Gloeocapsopsis sp. IPPAS B-1203: one gene and its partner. The protein of the gene in region 2 binds, or shares a complex with, the protein of the main gene of each other region. Links are inferred from orthologs where the notes say so. Each region holds a gene or a part of one and is shown on either strand. Other genes may lie near its edges.

Region 1 (6,870 bases), on a different replicon or contig from region 2:
GCCCCAAATAAACTTGTACCAACAAGATTTGCACCAACAAGGTTAGCACCAACAAGGTTAGCACGGCTGAGATTAGCACCACTTAAATTTGCACCACTCAAATCTGCACCTGATAGATTAGCCAACACTAAACCAGCACCGCTCAAGTCACAGTTTTGACACTCCTTTGTTGCTAGGAGTTGTTGAATTTGCTCAGTATTAGCCGATGCACGAGGTATGACAGAAAGTGCGAGTAATACAGTAATGGCTATAAAAGAAGCTTTCATCAAGATTAGGATGGCAAAGAATAACTATGCGGCTGAAGATTTATCAAACAAGCAACAACAATAGAGCATTTTTCTAAGCTTAATGTATCAACTAAAAAATGGGTGTAAAAACCGTGCAAACGCGGAGCCAAAGTGTAAATCATTAGCAATAGCTCAGTAGTTTTACTTGAATTACTGGTAGTGCATTAAAGATACAGTGGGATAAGTAACGAGATCATGCCAAGTCCAAGGTTGTTGGGTCAGTCCTGCTCGTTGCGCTGCTATTGAACGTTTGCTGGCATTGCGGGCAGAAATACCGTTGGCTCCCAACGGGGGCTTTACCATGTTGTGGGTGTTAAGATAACCGCACAGACGACATTCCATAGGTTCGGCTTCGCAATAGACACCCTTCTACTTTAACTGCCCCACTATACTTTGATGCACTACCCAAAATTCTTTATAATTCAAAACTCTTGACACTTTGCCTGGATAGCCCCGACTTTAGTCGTAGGGCATCTGTGATTCATGGAGGAAGTCTATAAACTTAAAAAAAAGGTGGGTACAAGCCCACCAAAATCACTCACAAGATTAAATTATTTATTGGGTTGGGGAGTCATCCGCAAGTAAGGTTTAAGTTCGGTATGACCTTTGGGGAATTTCTGCTTAATTTCTTCTGGATCTTTGATAGAAGGAACGATAACACAGTCATCGCCGTCTTTCCAGTTTGCTGGGGTAGCCACGCTGTAGTTATCTGTAAGTTGCAGTGAATCTATGACGCGCAAAATTTCATCAAAATTGCGTCCAGTACTGGCAGGGTAAGTAAAGTTGAGACGCAGTTTTTTGTTTGGATCAATGATGAACACTGAGCGTACTGTCAGAGTATCGTTTGCATTGGGGTGAATCATATCATACAGGTCAGAAACCTTTTTGTCGGGATCTGCCAAGATGGGATAATTCAGACCAACGCTTTGAGTTTCTTCAATATCTCCAACCCAACCTTTGTGAGAATCTACATCATCAACACTAAGGGCTAGTGCTTTGACATTGCGTTTGTCAAACTCTGGTTTGAGACGAGCAACTTCACCAAGTTCTGTGGTGCAAACTGGGGTAAAGTCTTTAGGGTGAGAAAATAAAATTACCCAGCTATTGCCTGCCCACTCGTAAAAATCGATTTCTCCTGCGGTAGAAGCCTGCTTAAAGTTTGGTACTGTGTCACCTAGTCGAAGAGCCATAACTCGTTTCCTATGCTCTGAAAGTCTTTAACTCGTTTACTTTGCGATCATGACATAAAACCCCAGTTCTCCGGTCGGAGTTTAGCGGTTTTCAACAAAATTTTAGGTTTGGTAATTCAGTCTACAGATTTAGTTATTGACGTATTGTTGAACTGCAAGTACTAGGTTTTCTGTCCAATATTGAGTTAAATCGGTACTAGCTGCTTCGACCATGACGCGAATCACTGGTTCAGTACCAGAGGCACGGACAAGAATTCGTCCTTGGTTGCCCATTGCAGCTTCGGCTCGTGCGATCGCTTGCTGTATCGCTGTACACTGATTCCAACTCATGCGGCGATCGCGGTCTTCTACACGAACATTGCGTAACAACTGAGGATAAGTCGCAAAGCTTTGACTGACCATTTCTGACAGCGGTACTCCTGCATACTGAACTAAAGCCGCAATATGCAAAGCTGTTAACAATCCATCACCTGTAATACCGTAGTGACGACAGAGAATGTGTCCTGACTGCTCACCACCTAACATTCCTCCAGTCCTTACCATTTCTGCTTGCACATACTGATCGCCCACTGGAGTACGAATCATTCTACCACCAATCTTTTCCCAAGCACGCTCAAAGCCAAGATTTGCCATCACTGTGGAAATGATCAAGTTCTCTGGGAGTTGTTGCCTTGTTTGTAAAGCTTTACCCCACAGATAAAGAATGTAATCTCCATCAACAGGTCTACCTTTGTCATCTACAGCAAGAACTCGATCTGCATCACCATCAAATGCAAAACCCAGCGTAGCACGATGTTTTTGTACAGCGGCTTGTAAAGATGTTAAGCAAGTAGAACCACACTCGACATTGATGCGATCGCCATCAGCGCGATCGTGTAAACAAATGACTTCAGCACCTAAATCTTGAAATACGGCAGGTGCAAGGTTTACTGCAGCGCCCCATGCTAGATCCAGTACAATACGCATTCCAGCAAAGTCGCGATTTTGTAGCAAAGGTTTTTTGAGTGATTCTGTGTAATTTTGTACTAAGTCTGAACGCAGATAAGAACGTCCCCAAGCATTTTGACCGATATAAAGGTCGGTCTGGCTGCGTACTCCTGCTTCGATTTCGGTTTGCCAAGATTGAGGTAATTTTGCGCCATCTCTACCAAAAAACTTAATGCCGTTGTCTGCTGGGGGATTGTGGCTAGCAGAAATCATGACTCCACCCACAGCATTGGTGATACTCGTCAAGTAGGCAACACAAGGCGTGGGACACAAACCCAAATGCCACACTTCTAGCCCAGAAGAAGCTAAGCCAGAGGCAACTGCCATCGCTAGCATATCGCTTGAGTTACGCGAATCCTGCCCGACAATGACTGGTCCTAAGTTCTGAGAATTTTGACGCAGCACAACTCCAGCCCAAAACCCCACTTGCAACGCTAAGGATGCAGTGAGTAAATCTCCAACTTTTCCACGGATACCATCTGTGCCAAATAAAGGAGAATTTGGGAGAGCGATCGCTGATGATTGATAGTTTGCTGCTGTTTGCAGTGATGCTAACCGAGTAGATGCTGTATCTGTAACACTTTGAATGCCAATAGGAGACGAGACCATAAGTTTTACCCCTCACACAACTAGTTCACGCTAGGAGAATATCATTTTCTAATCTGATGCTTAATATTGTTTTAATGTTATTGCAGCTTTATTAAATAGATATAAAGAATTTATTGTATGAATATATGTTTCACCTCAGTACAATCCGCAATTTCTTTATCGATACTTTACAATTCTGTGATGGTTTAGTTTATAGACAATACGACCTACGATGTCAGGTATTTCGTAATTCAGTAACATATGTTATAAATTATACTTTTGCAATCAAAGATTTCGTCAAGGGCAAACTGAGAAAATACGTAATATAGATATACGTATGAAGAAACAGTTAAGTGTCTGTGGCAGTTTTATTTAAGTTGTAAGATTGTCTGGAAAACCACAAAGCACGCCAAGGAAATACCGCCGTGCAAATCATGGCGTGACGCAAAGAAAAAACATGAAAAGAAATTCTTACAAATAATCTAGCACTGTTCCAGGATTAAATTGTCGTTTCCTTAGTTGGTGCTAAGTACGTTCAATTCATAAAAGTATCTTATCTACCCACACTTCACAGCAAGGATGGCTATCGTGCGTTTAGTTAACTTAGATCCTAATAAATTAATGCTAGTTACTAATCTGAAGACTTTAAACTCCAGCTTCTGACAAAAGTGATTGAATACTGTTCCACGTAAGTCCTTGCTGGATATAATTTGGTGCTTGAGGATTATAGGGACTTGCTACTCTATCAATAGCAAGAATTTTGGCATCATCTGGTAGTACTGGTATTTCTGGATCAAATGCTGTTGCACGCACTAATGAACTAGAAAAACCCTTAAATATTGCAATCTGGTCTATTTCTCCAGAGATGTTTGCTGTTACAATCAGTACTTCTTGAGGTCGCTTTGCAGTATATTGTTCTAAGCGCTTTTCTACAGAATCATTCATCATGACTTGAAAGTGTTGCGTGCTAGAGAAATTCACAAGTGAGGAACTAGGAGCAAGTAAAAGAGTAGTCAATGGCTAGTTTTGAGTTGAACTTCTAATTCAGAACTGATAACTCCTAGTCTCCTTGTTTCCCAAAATCAAGAATACTCTCTTCACCTCTGCACTGCTTGAAGTAACTTCAACCTTCATTATTGCGGTAAAGCAGAACGTCCTTGTTTGCCTAGTTTAAATAGCACAAAATAGCTTAAGCAAACAACGTAAAAGATTAAACCAACTACGCCTAAAAAGCCCAGGAATTGAGGCGTGGAGTTAGCATGAAAGTATTCTCTGAAAAGTAAAGGTGGCTCTCTTAGTATTGTGCACAAAGGAGTAGCTAAGGCTTCTCTAGAAAAGGCACATTGAAGAAAGGGTATGCTAGCGATCGCTCCTAATACACTATATATAGTCATAGCCCAGCGCCAAGAATTAAATGTGAGTTTTAATACTCCTCTTGGTTGATCGTCAATTTCTTCATTAAGATCTATCCAAAACCACAGCGCAATAGGAATCAGAACTCGAGCGATTGTCCCTGAGATATATCCTACTGGTATTGCTGCAATTAGGAGGTAAACCGTGATTGCCAGCAGGCTTGATACACGCCAATAAATAGTTAATAGGCGTTGAATTGCTTCATCTTTTTGAACAAATGCCCATACAAGCAATATCAAAGGTACAAGAACTGTAAATAATACAGCTAAACGATAGTCCATCCAAACTAGGGGACGTAACCAAACTTCATTTTGCATAACTCAGATGATTTAGGCAGTAAAAAATTCTTTTGCGATGCACTAATAAGAAACAATGATTTAGCAAATCAGTTTTTTTAATCTTCAATTAGATGGCTATAATATCTAATTTCAGAAAAATAATAAAAAGGGACACTTTGTCAAGTGCCCTTGTGAATTGTACATTATGCACGTTGTACAGAATTACACTTGATTGATGATTTTATTCATCATAAATGCGGCATTCAGCAGCTTCTGGGTTCTCATCACAGTATTGTTCGAGAGAATTTTTGGGTTTGGTTTGCTTCTGATGAGAAGCTTCTGCTTGTAGTTCTTCTACTGCATCCCAGGCAGCGGCGCATTCACCAGAACTAGCACCACTGGTGTCACAGATAGAACGTGCTTGCTCTCTTTCTTGTTCGATTTGTTCTTGGATGTTGCTCATAGATTTTGTTGTTTCTGTCATCTTTTAATAGTATAGAAAACTTACAATGCTCTATGTTTTGTGCGTTATGGACTTCTAACGTACAACTCGAGCGTTGCACTTCAATAAATATTGATCGCCTTATAGAGGATAACTCTATAAACAGGGATCAGCAATGGTAGCACTTTATTACTACCATTCATTGATACCAAGCCATGAAGACATGTTTTGTAAATTGATTTTAAGTCTTAATATTTCAGCAACGATCCAGCGAAAGAAAGAATCTATGAGATAGAGATTAGGGATAACTGCGATCGCTTGAGCAAGAATTTGCTAACAAGCTCTATCTTAGGTTGTAGCTCTTCTCAAGTAATAGCTCTGAGTTCTGCTAAGTAGAACGCCTTGATTGTCAGCAAAGCTAAAGAACTCTAGAAAATAAGTTTAAACATGAGGCAATATCGTCTAGACTAATCATGCCTTTATGAACTGGCGTTATGCTCATTAGCTTAATTGCAGATTACGGAAACGGCGATCCAGCTTTTGCTGAAGTAACTCAACGTTTATTGTTAGCTTTACCCAAAGCGCAAGTTAGCTTATTGTCTGTTCCTCCCTTTAGCACTTTAGCTACTGGGTTTTGGGTAGCGCAACTTGGTCTTAATCCTGGTCCACAAGAACGTTTAATTTATCATAATTGCGCACCTCGTCAAGATAAGTCTGAACCAAGATTAGACAATGAAGGGGAGGGGTTAACTTATGCCTTGCTAACTAATGGGGTAAAAGTTGTAGGGGTAAATGCTGGATATACACTATCTTTTATCAAGAATTATTCACAAGTTGTTCAAATAGTCAAGGTATCGCGGGGGGGATCGCAATTTCGTTCGCGAGACGTCTTTCCGCAAGCCGCAGCAGCGATCGCTCAAGATGATTTCAGCCTTTTGGGAGATGAGATAAGTTCTGAGCAAATTCCCGATGCACCCAGCGATCGCGTTGCGTGGATTGATGGCTACGGTAATATTAAAACTACGATTCCTGCGCATAGTATCAACCTGAATCCTGAAGATAAAGTCATTATCCGTGTTGGTGATGTTGTGAGTGATGCGATCTATTCTGATGGCAGTTTTAGAGTACCAGAAGGTACTTTAGCTTTTGCACCAGGGAGTTCTGGCTGGCAAGGAAATGACGGTAAGCCAGTACGATGGATGGAATTATTCTTACGCGGTGGGAATGCGTGGGAACGTTTTGGTAGACCAAAAGTAAATCAAGTTGTGACTCGATTAAGCTAGGAGTTGTGGTAGCGATCGCTTCTGAGATTCCTCATCATTTTACTGAGTCTGCAGGTTGCGGATATGGTACAAACACCAAATAAAGCCTTGACACTAGAAGAGTTTCTTCAACTGCCAGAAACAGAACCCGCTAGTGAATACATTCATGGGCAGATCGTTCAAAAACCAGTGCCGCAAGGGGAACATAGCGCGATTCAAACTGAGTTGTCAGCAGCAATTAATGCCGCACTTAAACCACAACGAGTTGCTAGAGCATTTTGTGAACTTCGCTGTACGTTCGGCGATCGCTCGATTGTTCCAGATATTGCAGTGTTTACCTGGAATCGGATTCCGCGCAAGGAAGATGGTGGAGTTGCTAATGTGTTTGCGATTGCGCGAAGCGCAGCGCCAGAGGTGATCGCA
Region 2 (10,157 bases):
ACACTATAAACGCAGGGAATTCGATTGAGAACATAGGCAATTAATTCTTGTCTGAGATCTGGAATAGCAAACGCTCTTTGATAAGGATGACATGGATATGTATCTAAAACGTTTTCAATCTCTGTTATGACGGCTTGCTGGGTTAAATTAACGACTGTTTTAAACATTTTTCAACTTCACCCCAGTTTACTTAACGCTGTGTGCAGGTTACAGATTCTTAACACTTCTTGCGTAACTGACACTCCTCTTTGAGGCTAGCAGTGAGGCTTAGAGTAATAGCGTTCTTGTCCAAGACTGCTGATTAACTGCTTATCTTATTTGCAAACCAACTTTTGTTTTGTAAAAAAACGTAGAATCAGATTGATAAAACCAATACTACTCGGTAAAAGCGTAATGCACCACTACTTTAATATATAAACCAAGTCATTTTAGATGGTATCGATTTAGCATAAATCTATACAAAACAAAATATTTCAATCGCCGCTCATTAGTTGATAAAATATTAAACTTTCCTTTGATAAAAACGTGAATAATGTAAGCTATCAAACAAAATGAAAGTTGAAGACGTAGTAAGTAACTGATCCCTGTTAAATTAGCCTAATTTTGCAAATAGACAGCTTCAAGCTCTATCAAAGTAAGTTTTTCACTTGATGTTTATGTATTGTATTGAAGAATACCTTTAATTAAACGAAAATTTGGATCGAGAGAATAAACGTAGTCAGAATTAATTAAGTAGCTAAACGTAGGGCGATCGCTCGACACGACCGCAAAAACGAAAGAAATTTCTATTCAATCAATATAATTAGCTCGATCCAACTGACTGTAAGTATTAACCTAGAAAAGGTAGAGAGTAGAATGTAGACTAGGGACTTGGAGGAAGCGACGTTGGACGAGCTGAGAGCGGCGCTAGAATTAGCCACTGAAGATGAGTTGCAACAACTCACAGATATTTTGTTTTGCCGTAAATTTAATCCGCTTGATTATTTACACACTCCTGAGCCAATAGAAGTGCAAAGCCGCGATCGCTCTTCCTGGCTAGACGCCATTGAGCAGCGATTTCGCTATTTAGCCGCAGATGGCATGACAGTGTTGCAGGGGCGTACAGAACAAGTAACTTATCGGCAAACATTGATTCGAGTCTGTCGTTATCTAAAAATTCCGTACTCTAATAATCTGACTACGACTGATTTAGAAGCAGAGGTATTCCTAAATTTATTAGGACGAGCATGGAAGCATCTTCCCAGCCAAGAGCAACAAAGCTTAACACAGCGAGTACAGCGATCGCTTGCCAAATTGAAATTGACAGAAAAAATCCCCTCAATCGTTCAGCAAAATCCAGTAGCGTTGTTAATTAAAGGTGGTAGTGCTTTAGCCGTTAGTTCAGTTTTGAAGCCGATACTTTTACAGCAAATTGCCCGACAGTTCGCTCTACATTTTGCTAGCTACCAAGTTGCCAAGCAAGCACTTGTTAAAGGTGGTACAGCAGCAGCAACTCAATTTCACAGCCATCTAGCGTTACAAACAGCAAGAAAAGGTATGGCAGCGAGTGCAGCACGTTACGGCGCAGTTCGTGGTATTTTTGCCTGGATGGGTCCTGCATTATGGACGTGGTTTTTTGCTGATTTAGGATGGCGAGCGATCGCCACAAACTATGGTCGTATTATTCCAACAATCTTTGCCCTGGCGCAAATTCGCTTAACTCGCACCGAGTCTTGGCAGCTTGCGTAATTGGAGAAAGCAAAAAGATGGGCAAGAAAAGAGTATTATTGCAGCAGCACTCTAATGCCCGTCTCCAAACTGCCTGGACTTTAGCTCAAATTGGGTTACTCGTTTTCCCTTTAGTTCCTATTTTAGGAGCTTTGGGCATATTTTTTGCATTGGTTGATACCTGGCGGCATAAGTATCGTGACATTATCCACTCGCCGTTGAACTGGGGATTAGTCATTTTAGCCACTTGGCTAGTTATCACAACTGTTTTGGCTGACGATCGAGTTGCAGCGACTTTAGGTTTATTCAACTTCTTACCATTTTTTGTCTTATTTGCTGCCTTTAGTACTCTTATCCAAACACCTGCTCAGCTGCGGCAATTAGCTAAGATTTTAGCGATCGCATCAATTCCAGTCATCATCCTTGGCTTTGGGCAATTATTATTAAGTTGGACAACTCCAGCATCGTTGTCAGGTATTCTGGGTTGGACGCTAGTCGCTCAAGGTAATCCCCCTGGGCGCATGGCTTCTGTTTTCATGTACGCTAATATTCTTGCGGGTTATTTAGTCATTACTTTTATTTTGGTATTAGGGTTATGGCTAGAGTCTCTCACACCAAAAGCAACACTCAATAATCAGCTCTTATTGATGGCAGTTGTTGGTAACTTTGTTGCTTTAATCTTGACAAATTCGCGCAATGCTTGGGCGATCGCTTGCTTGATCATTTTTGCTTTTGCACTTTACCAAGGCTGGCGGTGGTTAGTGATGGGAGTTAGTGCGATCGCTGGTACTATTGTTCTAGCTGCTTTTGCTCCCTCACCGTTAAGTCATCTGTTACGCACAGTTGTGCCTCAGTTTTTCTGGGCAAGATTAACAGACCAACTCTACCCGAATCGACCAATTCCTTTTTTACGCACTACTCAATGGCAGTTTACACTGTCTTTAACTCAACAACGTCCTTTAACAGGTTGGGGATTGCGTAATTTCACACCCTTGTATGAAAATCACATGCATGTTTGGCTAGGACATCCACATAATTTTTTTCTCATGTTCGCAGCAGAAACAGGCATATTAGGAATCGTATTTTTAAGTACTTGGGTTGGGTGGATTTTATTTCGGAGTATTCAACTATTACGCAATTGGCAATCTACTTATCTAGAGCAAGAAAAAATCATCTTTTTTAGTTATCTCGTCGCATTTTTTGCTTGCATCATATTCAACACTGTAGACGTCACAATTTTTGATTTACGCCTTAATACTTTAGTTTGGATACTACTCGCTGCAATTTGTGGTGTTTGCAATACGAGCAAATATAAGCCATTTGTGCAACAAAAAGATGTTTAATACCACCTCACTCTAATAACCAACCAAACACAACTTTTACACTTAAACTTAGCTCATTAGCGAAGGAAGGAACTAATAGTAATTGCTCTGGTTTGTCAAAAACTATTGGTTGCTGCTTGGGCAGGAAAACAAAAACGGTTTGCTCATCAGGATCAATCAACCAACCCATCTCAGTTCCATAATCAAGGCAGTGCAAAATATTTTTAGTGACTTTCGTTTGGCTTTGCTCAGGTGACAAAATTTCAATTGTCCAGTCAGGAGCGCTCAAAAAGGTATTAGCAACCTCACCATTTTGGTCACGGGGAATTCTCTGCGAAGTAAACACAGCTATATCTGGCACAATCGAGCGTCCACAAAATGTACAACGTAGCTCTGAAAATGCTCGTGCGACTTGTCGAGGTTTGAGAATTACATTGATAGTAGTAGAAAACTCGGTTCGGATTGTGCTGTGCTTCCCTTGCGGCATTGGTTTCTGGATAATTTGACCATCAATGTATTCGCTAGCTGGCTCAGTTTCTGGTAGCTTCAGAAATTCTTCTATGGTGATGCGTTTAGATGAAGTTTGTACCATTAGGTATTTCCTAGAAAAAGAGTTTGATGGCTCTTGACTCAATTCTATAAAACTTATCAGGCAAGAAACTTCTAAGGGCATTCAGTCTCATCTTTAATTCAAAATTCATCCTTCATAACTCTGCGCAGCGGTAAATCTAGTTTTAAAATAGACAAGAAGTATTGTGAGTGCTGAGTTAAACTGCTTTAAGTCAAGACCGAGCAATGACACAACAAAAGCGCGATCGCACCTCCGTCCATCAAAACAGCTACTATGCGTTGCTGGGACTTCACCCTTCAGCATCTCCAATCGAAATTCGCCGTGCCTATCGGGAACTCAGTAAACGTTATCATCCTGATACCACAGATTTACCAAAAGCAAATGCCACGGCTAAGTTTCAGCAACTTAATGAAGCTTATGCTACGCTCAGTAGTCCAGAAAGGCGATCGCAATACGACTTAAAAATCGGCTATTCACGAGTTGCTGTGATTCAAGTTCCGGTAGATCTCAATCGCCCTGCATCTAATCCCACTTGGCAATCGCGCTCAGCATACCTCGATCCGACAGATCGCCCTCTGTCATCTGGAGAAATTTTCGCTTTATTTTTGCTACTGTTAACTTTTGTCTGTTGTGTCATATTAGCAATTACAGTTGCGCTCACTCGTGGAAACACATTTCAGCCAACAACTAGCCTACAGCCACCAATCGTAGTGCAACAGATCGTTAAACTTCCCAACCTTTAATCTAAAACTTCTATGTCTCTTCCTTCAGCTGATACACCCCTATATAACCATGCCCTCCCGAACATTGAAGAATGGTTAAGAAGCCAAGGTTGCCAACAAGATAGCGAGCAACTTCACTGTTGGTATTTACAGGGTCCTGATTGGGAAGCAGAGCTACTTCTTGATGTCGATCAACTGACAGTGCGTTACACAAAAGTTGGCACAACATCACAAGATATCCTCCGCTCGTTCAAATACTCTCTAAGTCGTGAAGATGTCGAGCAAGCTGTCTTTTCTGGACCTTAACTAGGGGCGAGGGGCGAGGGGCGAGTGGAAGAGTGGTTAGTGGCTAGAACAGGGGTGAGGAGGAGCCATGGCAAAGTTGCGGGGGTGTCCCCCTCACCTCTTCTTACACCTTTCCAAACCGTCTTTCACGCTTTTGGTAAGAGCATAATGCCCTGTGAAACTCAGCACGGTCAAAATCAGGCCATAGCGTCTCAGTAATGTAAATTTCAGCATAAGCCATTTGCCACAGCAGAAAGTTACTAATTCGCATTTCGCCACTGGTACGAATTAATAAATCGGGATCGCAAATTCCAGCAGTATATAAATGACGTTCAAATAATGCCTCATTAATATCATCAGGTTGTAGTAAGCCTTGCTGCACCTGATGCGCGATCGCCCGACAAGCATCTAAAATCTCTTGTCGTCCGCCGTAATTTGTTGCCACAGTAAACTGAATTCCCCGATTGTGTTGAGTTTGGTCAACAGCCCGCGTAATTTCTGCTTGCAGCGATCGCGGTAGCGCACTCAAGTTCCCAACAAACTGAATGCGGACATCTTCCTCCATCATCTCGCGCAATTCTTTACGCAACACCCGCTCAAACAATGTCATTAAAAAATCAACTTCTTCTAACGGTCTTCCCCAATTCTCTGTAGAAAAAGCATATGCTGTTAGGGCTGATACTCCCCAATCTCGACAACAACGCAGTAAATCTTTCAGCACATCTACGCCTTGTTTATGACCCATAATTCGGGGTAGCCCCCGACGCTTAGCCCAGCGACCATTTCCATCCATGATTACCGCCACATGTTTAGGCAGGCGTTCTTGTTTTAAATCGGGGGGCAAATCTTGTAACACGATTGGCTTTGCAGTCATTTTTTGTTTCGATGAGAAGCTGATGATGATACACCCAGTAAACGCGATACTAATGCCTTGCCTTGGTGACTAACTTGGCGAACCCAACTTAGCACACTAGGAGCAACAGTTTCACGCTCTACAGGCGGGGAAAACTTAGCTTCTAATAATTCTTTCAGTTTACTGCTGGTAAGTGGTCTATTGAGTACTCCCTTTTCAGCAAAAGAAATCGAACCTGTTTCTTCAGAAACAACGACACAAATAGAATTATCTGGAACACGCTCAGTGATGCCCATTGCTGCACGATGGCGAGTACCCAGTTGGCGTGAAGCCGTGCGTTTTGTCAGTGGTAAAATGACCGCAGCAGCAACCAGCCGCGAACCACGAATTAACGCCGCCCCATCATGAAGAGGAGTTTTTGGGTGAAAGATTGTTTGGATGAGTTCCTTAGAAACCTCCGCATTTAGCTGTACACCGGATGAATTGAAATCTCCTTCATCAATCGGACCATTAGTTTCTAAAACAATTAGTGCGCCAATTCTGTTTTGTGAAAGTTCCTTAACTGCCTCAACAATTTCATCAATTACACTATCTGGCTTAGAAATAGTCCGGCGCGATGGCTGCCATAAATGTCCCAATTCACCCCGTCCAAGCTGTTCCAAAAAACGGCGCAAGTCTGATTGGTAAGCAACAGCGATCGCTACTGCACAACCAATCACTAGCTTTTCCAGTACAAAATTGAGCAGCCGTAACTCTAATCTGCCACTCACTACAGATGCCAGCATGAGTACAATAAATCCTCGCACCATCCACAGCGTACGGCGCTCGCCAATGATCACTAGCACCATGTAAGTCAACCCCAGCACCAGCCCCAGATCAATTATGTGAAGCAATATTGACTGCGTCCAGCCAAGGTCGATCAGCCATTGCTTCCACAAATCTCTCATGATCAGGGTTCAGGGGTTAGGGGTTGTATCGTGTCTGGTTAGAGACTTATTATTTAGGCAGCTTCTTGTGCAGGAAAGCCAGTTGCGTGCGGGGATCTTTCTTACCGTAAACTGGCGTGGGCGGAAGAGAAAGGTTTTTGTTTTTTATATAGATTCGAGCATCAGAACTAACGATTCAGATTTGATGTTAGGAGTTAGGTAAGAAAGAACAGGAAGAAAAGAGGCTATTCTATCTTCCTCGATTTCATCTTAAAAATTCCCTGAGATTTTATGTCTCACTTGATAATCTTGCCGGTAGACAGTCTTGTCGCATCAAATCTTGATAAGTTTCACGCCGCAGAATCAAATTTGCTTCTCCTGCTTTAACGACAACTGCTGCTGGTCGAGCCAAGCGATTGTAATTCGATGCCATACTGTAGTTGTATGCTCCGGTTGCCAGCACAACAACAATGTCTCCTGGTTCAGACGGTGGTAAAGTTGCCTCTTTAATCAGAATATCGCCTGATTCGCAGTGTTTTCCAGCTATTGTGACTGTTTGTGTCGCTGGTGCAGACATTTTATTTGCTACAACTGCTCGATAAACTGATTGGTAAGTGATGGGACGCGGATTATCTGACATACCACCATCTACAGCAATGTAGGTACGAATTCCTGGAACGGTTTTTGACGAACCTACTGTATATGCAGTGACACAAGCTGAACCAATCAGCGATCGCCCTGGTTCGCAAAGCAACTTTGGTAATGCTATTTGCTGTGTCACACAAGCATCTTGAATCGCTGTACACACCCCCTTCACCCACGCTTCAATACTCGGGGGATCGTCAGCTTCGGTATAGCAAATTCCCAAACCACCACCGACATTTAATTCTTGAATCTGTAAGCCATAGCTGCTAGCTTTATCTAACCACTGCACCATAACTCCAGCTAAATCTTGATGTGGTTGCTGCTCAAAAATCTGGGAACCAATATGTGCGTGTAAGCCTACACAATTCAACGCAGAATGCTGACTAACAAACGCAAACACTTCATCTAATTGATTGGGATCAAAGCCAAACTTGCTGTCTAAATGTCCTGTACGAATATATTCATGAGTATGACATTCAATTCCAGGTGTTAGTCGCAGCATTATGCGAATTGGCTCATTGGCATCACTATTACCCATTACCGATGACCAATTACCTAATGTACGCAATTCATACCAATTATCAACGACAATCGTGCAACCTGAATTGATCGCTAATTTTAATTCTTCTAAAGATTTATTATTACCGTGGAGGTAAAGTTTATCGGGGTTCACTCCTGCTTGTAAGGCGGTGTAAAGTTCGCCACCTGAAACGACATCAATGCCCAAACCTTCTTGAGATGCGATCGCACATACTGCTAAACAACTCCAAGCTTTGGAAGCATAAAGTACTTGAGACTCTCCTGGGTAATACTTTTTAAACGCTTCGCGATACTGATGACAAGCGCTGCGTAAAGTGTCCTCATCCAAAATATAAAGCGGCGAACCAAATTGCTCTACTAGCGTTGTCACATCACATCCCCCAATTTCTAGGCGATCGCTGCTGTTAATTCGTGCAGTCAGGGGTAAAAGTTCTTGATTAGGGGACGCATCAGTTACCTTTGGTAAATACTGACGACCAGATTGCACCCCTGCAGGATGAGTCGATAGCATAATTATTAAATGTTTTCCTTTTGACAGGCGTAAATAGGGTTCGTCTCCCAGTGTACAAATTGCTGTGACTTTATTAGAACTTAAATATCTCACACCAGAGCATCTGGGTGCATTGTTGGAATTGGATCAAGCCTGCTTTGGAGGTCTTTGGACTTTGGAAGCTTACCAACGAGAGCTAGATAGTCCCAACAGTGATTTAATTGGTCTAGTCAACCCATTTGCGCCTAATTCACTTTTAGGGGTGGGTTGTCTGTGGGCAATTCTAGAGGAAGCTCACATTACCATTTTGGCAGTTCATCCTCAATACCAGCGCCAAGGTTTCGGTCAAGCACTACTTTACGGTTTATTGTCAGTAGCAGAGCAACGAAATTTAGAACGCGCTACTCTGGAAGTCAGAGTTTCTAATCATGCGGCGATCGCACTGTATCAAAAATTTGGCTTCAAAACTGCCGGACGGCGTAAAGGATACTACAAAGACACTGGTGAAGATGCCTTAATTCTTTGGCATAACGGTTTAGCACAACCAGAATTTCCTCAACTTTTATCTGACTGGGAATACCAAATTCACACTCACCTCGTCCGCTTAGACTGGGAATTACAGATTGATTTATCAGTATATTCCGCAGATCCGCCCTTGACAAAAAAGTGAATTTTTGCTAAATATTTATTCTTGGGGCTTAACGCTAAAACTGAAACAAAAATTCAGCAACAATAGCAATTAATATAAAAGCAACCAATAGAAACAAACTTCTTTCCATGACACAAGGTTCAGGATTGTAGCCAAGATATTTTGCTTTTAAATAAAATCTTTGGCTGAGCATTTTCTGAGAACCTAACGAAGGCAACAGTTGCAAAAAGTGCAAAATCCTCAAAAAGAGGAACAACCGTGCTGTAGTTTGTATCATAAGTTGACAGCCGGACCTAAAGCCTATGCTAAAATCAGCGTACCGGCACGACTCAGGTATGGAAAAACGCCATGTTTGAACGCTTCACAGAAAAAGCTATTAAAGTGATCATGCTGGCCCAGGAAGAAGCTCGCCGCCTGGGTCACAACTTCGTAGGTACAGAGCAGATCCTCCTGGGTCTGATAGGGGAAGGAACAGGCGTAGCGGCCAAAGTGCTGAAATCTATGGGCGTCAACCTCAAAGATGCTCGGATTGAAGTCGAAAAAATTATTGGTCGAGGTTCCGGCTTTGTGGCAGTGGAAATTCCGTTTACCCCACGGGCAAAGCGAGTTTTGGAACTTTCCCTAGAAGAAGCACGCCAGCTAGGACACAATTATATCGGTACAGAGCACTTGCTACTAGGCTTAATCCGCGAAGGAGAAGGCGTGGCAGCAAGAGTACTAGAAAACTTAGGAGTTGATTTATCCAAAGTTAGAACTCAAGTGATTCGGATGTTAGGAGAAACCGCTGAAGTCTCAGCAGGATCTGCGCAATCCGGTCGCACCAAAACTCCAACATTGGATGAGTTTGGCTCGAACCTGACTCAAATGGCTTCAGAAGGCAAGCTTGATCCTGTTGTTGGTCGCGCTAAAGAAATTGAGCGAGTTATTCAAATTTTAGGTCGTCGTACCAAAAATAATCCAGTATTAATTGGGGAACCTGGTGTAGGTAAAACTGCGATCGCTGAAGGTTTAGCATCGCGAATTGCTAATAAAGATATTCCCGATATCCTTGAAGAAAAGCGCGTTGTCACACTTGATATCGGCTTATTAGTTGCAGGCACTAAGTACCGAGGTGAATTTGAAGAGCGCCTGAAAAAAATCATGGATGAAATCCGTTCTGCAGGGAACGTGATTTTAGTGATTGACGAGGTGCATACTCTGATCGGTGCTGGTGCAGCTGAAGGTGCGATTGACGCCGCAAATATCCTCAAACCCGCTTTGGCAAGAGGAGAGTTGCAGTGTATTGGTGCGACAACACTAGATGAATACCGCAAGCACATCGAGCGCGATGCAGCACTAGAAAGAAGATTCCAACCCGTGATGGTGGGCGAACCGACTGTAGATGAAACAATTGAAATTTTGTACGGTCTACGCGAACGTTATGAGCAACACCATAAGTTAAAAATCT

Evidence for each region.
Region 1: the proteins of cdaA (region 2) and glmM are in contact, whole or in part, in a crystal structure (PDB 7OJS), measured with the Bacillus subtilis proteins. The link is inferred for Gloeocapsopsis sp. IPPAS B-1203 from one-to-one orthologs.

The regions. Positions count from the first base shown.
Region 1 is NZ_PEIG01000006.1:2,459-9,328, forward strand. The notes cover bases 841-3,774. They hold glmM (phosphoglucosamine mutase), read right to left. Parts: upstream 3,074-3,774; coding sequence 1,607-3,073; downstream 841-1,606. Other genes in these bases: CSQ79_RS11745 (peroxiredoxin), read right to left, coding at 841-1,477; CSQ79_RS11755 (DUF7734 family protein), read right to left, coding at 3,698-3,774. Outside these bases: CSQ79_RS11740 (pentapeptide repeat-containing protein), read right to left, coding at 1-266; more of CSQ79_RS11745, read right to left, coding at 839-840; more of CSQ79_RS11755, read right to left, coding at 3,775-3,997; CSQ79_RS11760 (DUF3177 family protein), read right to left, coding at 4,186-4,782; CSQ79_RS11765 (Calvin cycle protein CP12), read right to left, coding at 4,985-5,206; CSQ79_RS11770 (SAM hydrolase/SAM-dependent halogenase family protein), read left to right, coding at 5,680-6,468. UniProt on the Bacillus subtilis protein: Catalyzes the conversion of glucosamine-6-phosphate to glucosamine-1-phosphate. Glucosamine-1-phosphate is used for cell wall biosynthesis.
Region 2 is NZ_PEIG01000009.1:86,173-96,329, forward strand. What follows is about bases 4,443-7,203. They hold cdaA (diadenylate cyclase CdaA), read right to left. Parts: upstream 6,408-7,203; coding sequence 5,478-6,407; downstream 4,443-5,477. Other genes in these bases: CSQ79_RS16595 (DUF3143 domain-containing protein), read left to right, coding at 4,443-4,628; uppS (undecaprenyl pyrophosphate synthase), read right to left, coding at 4,732-5,481; lysA (diaminopimelate decarboxylase), read right to left, coding at 6,676-7,203. Outside these bases: CSQ79_RS16570 (late competence development ComFB family protein), read right to left, coding at 1-167; CSQ79_RS16575 (YaaW family protein), read left to right, coding at 886-1,728; CSQ79_RS16580 (O-antigen ligase family protein), read left to right, coding at 1,746-3,050; CSQ79_RS16585 (Uma2 family endonuclease), read right to left, coding at 3,058-3,621; CSQ79_RS16590 (J domain-containing protein), read left to right, coding at 3,825-4,343; more of CSQ79_RS16595, read left to right, coding at 4,356-4,442; more of lysA, read right to left, coding at 7,204-8,082; rimI (ribosomal protein S18-alanine N-acetyltransferase), read left to right, coding at 8,147-8,731; CSQ79_RS16630 (ATP-dependent Clp protease ATP-binding subunit), read left to right, coding at 9,059-10,157. UniProt on the Bacillus subtilis protein: One of 3 paralogous diadenylate cyclases (DAC) in this bacteria, catalyzing the condensation of 2 ATP molecules into cyclic di-AMP (c-di-AMP). Upon expression in E.coli leads to c-di-AMP synthesis.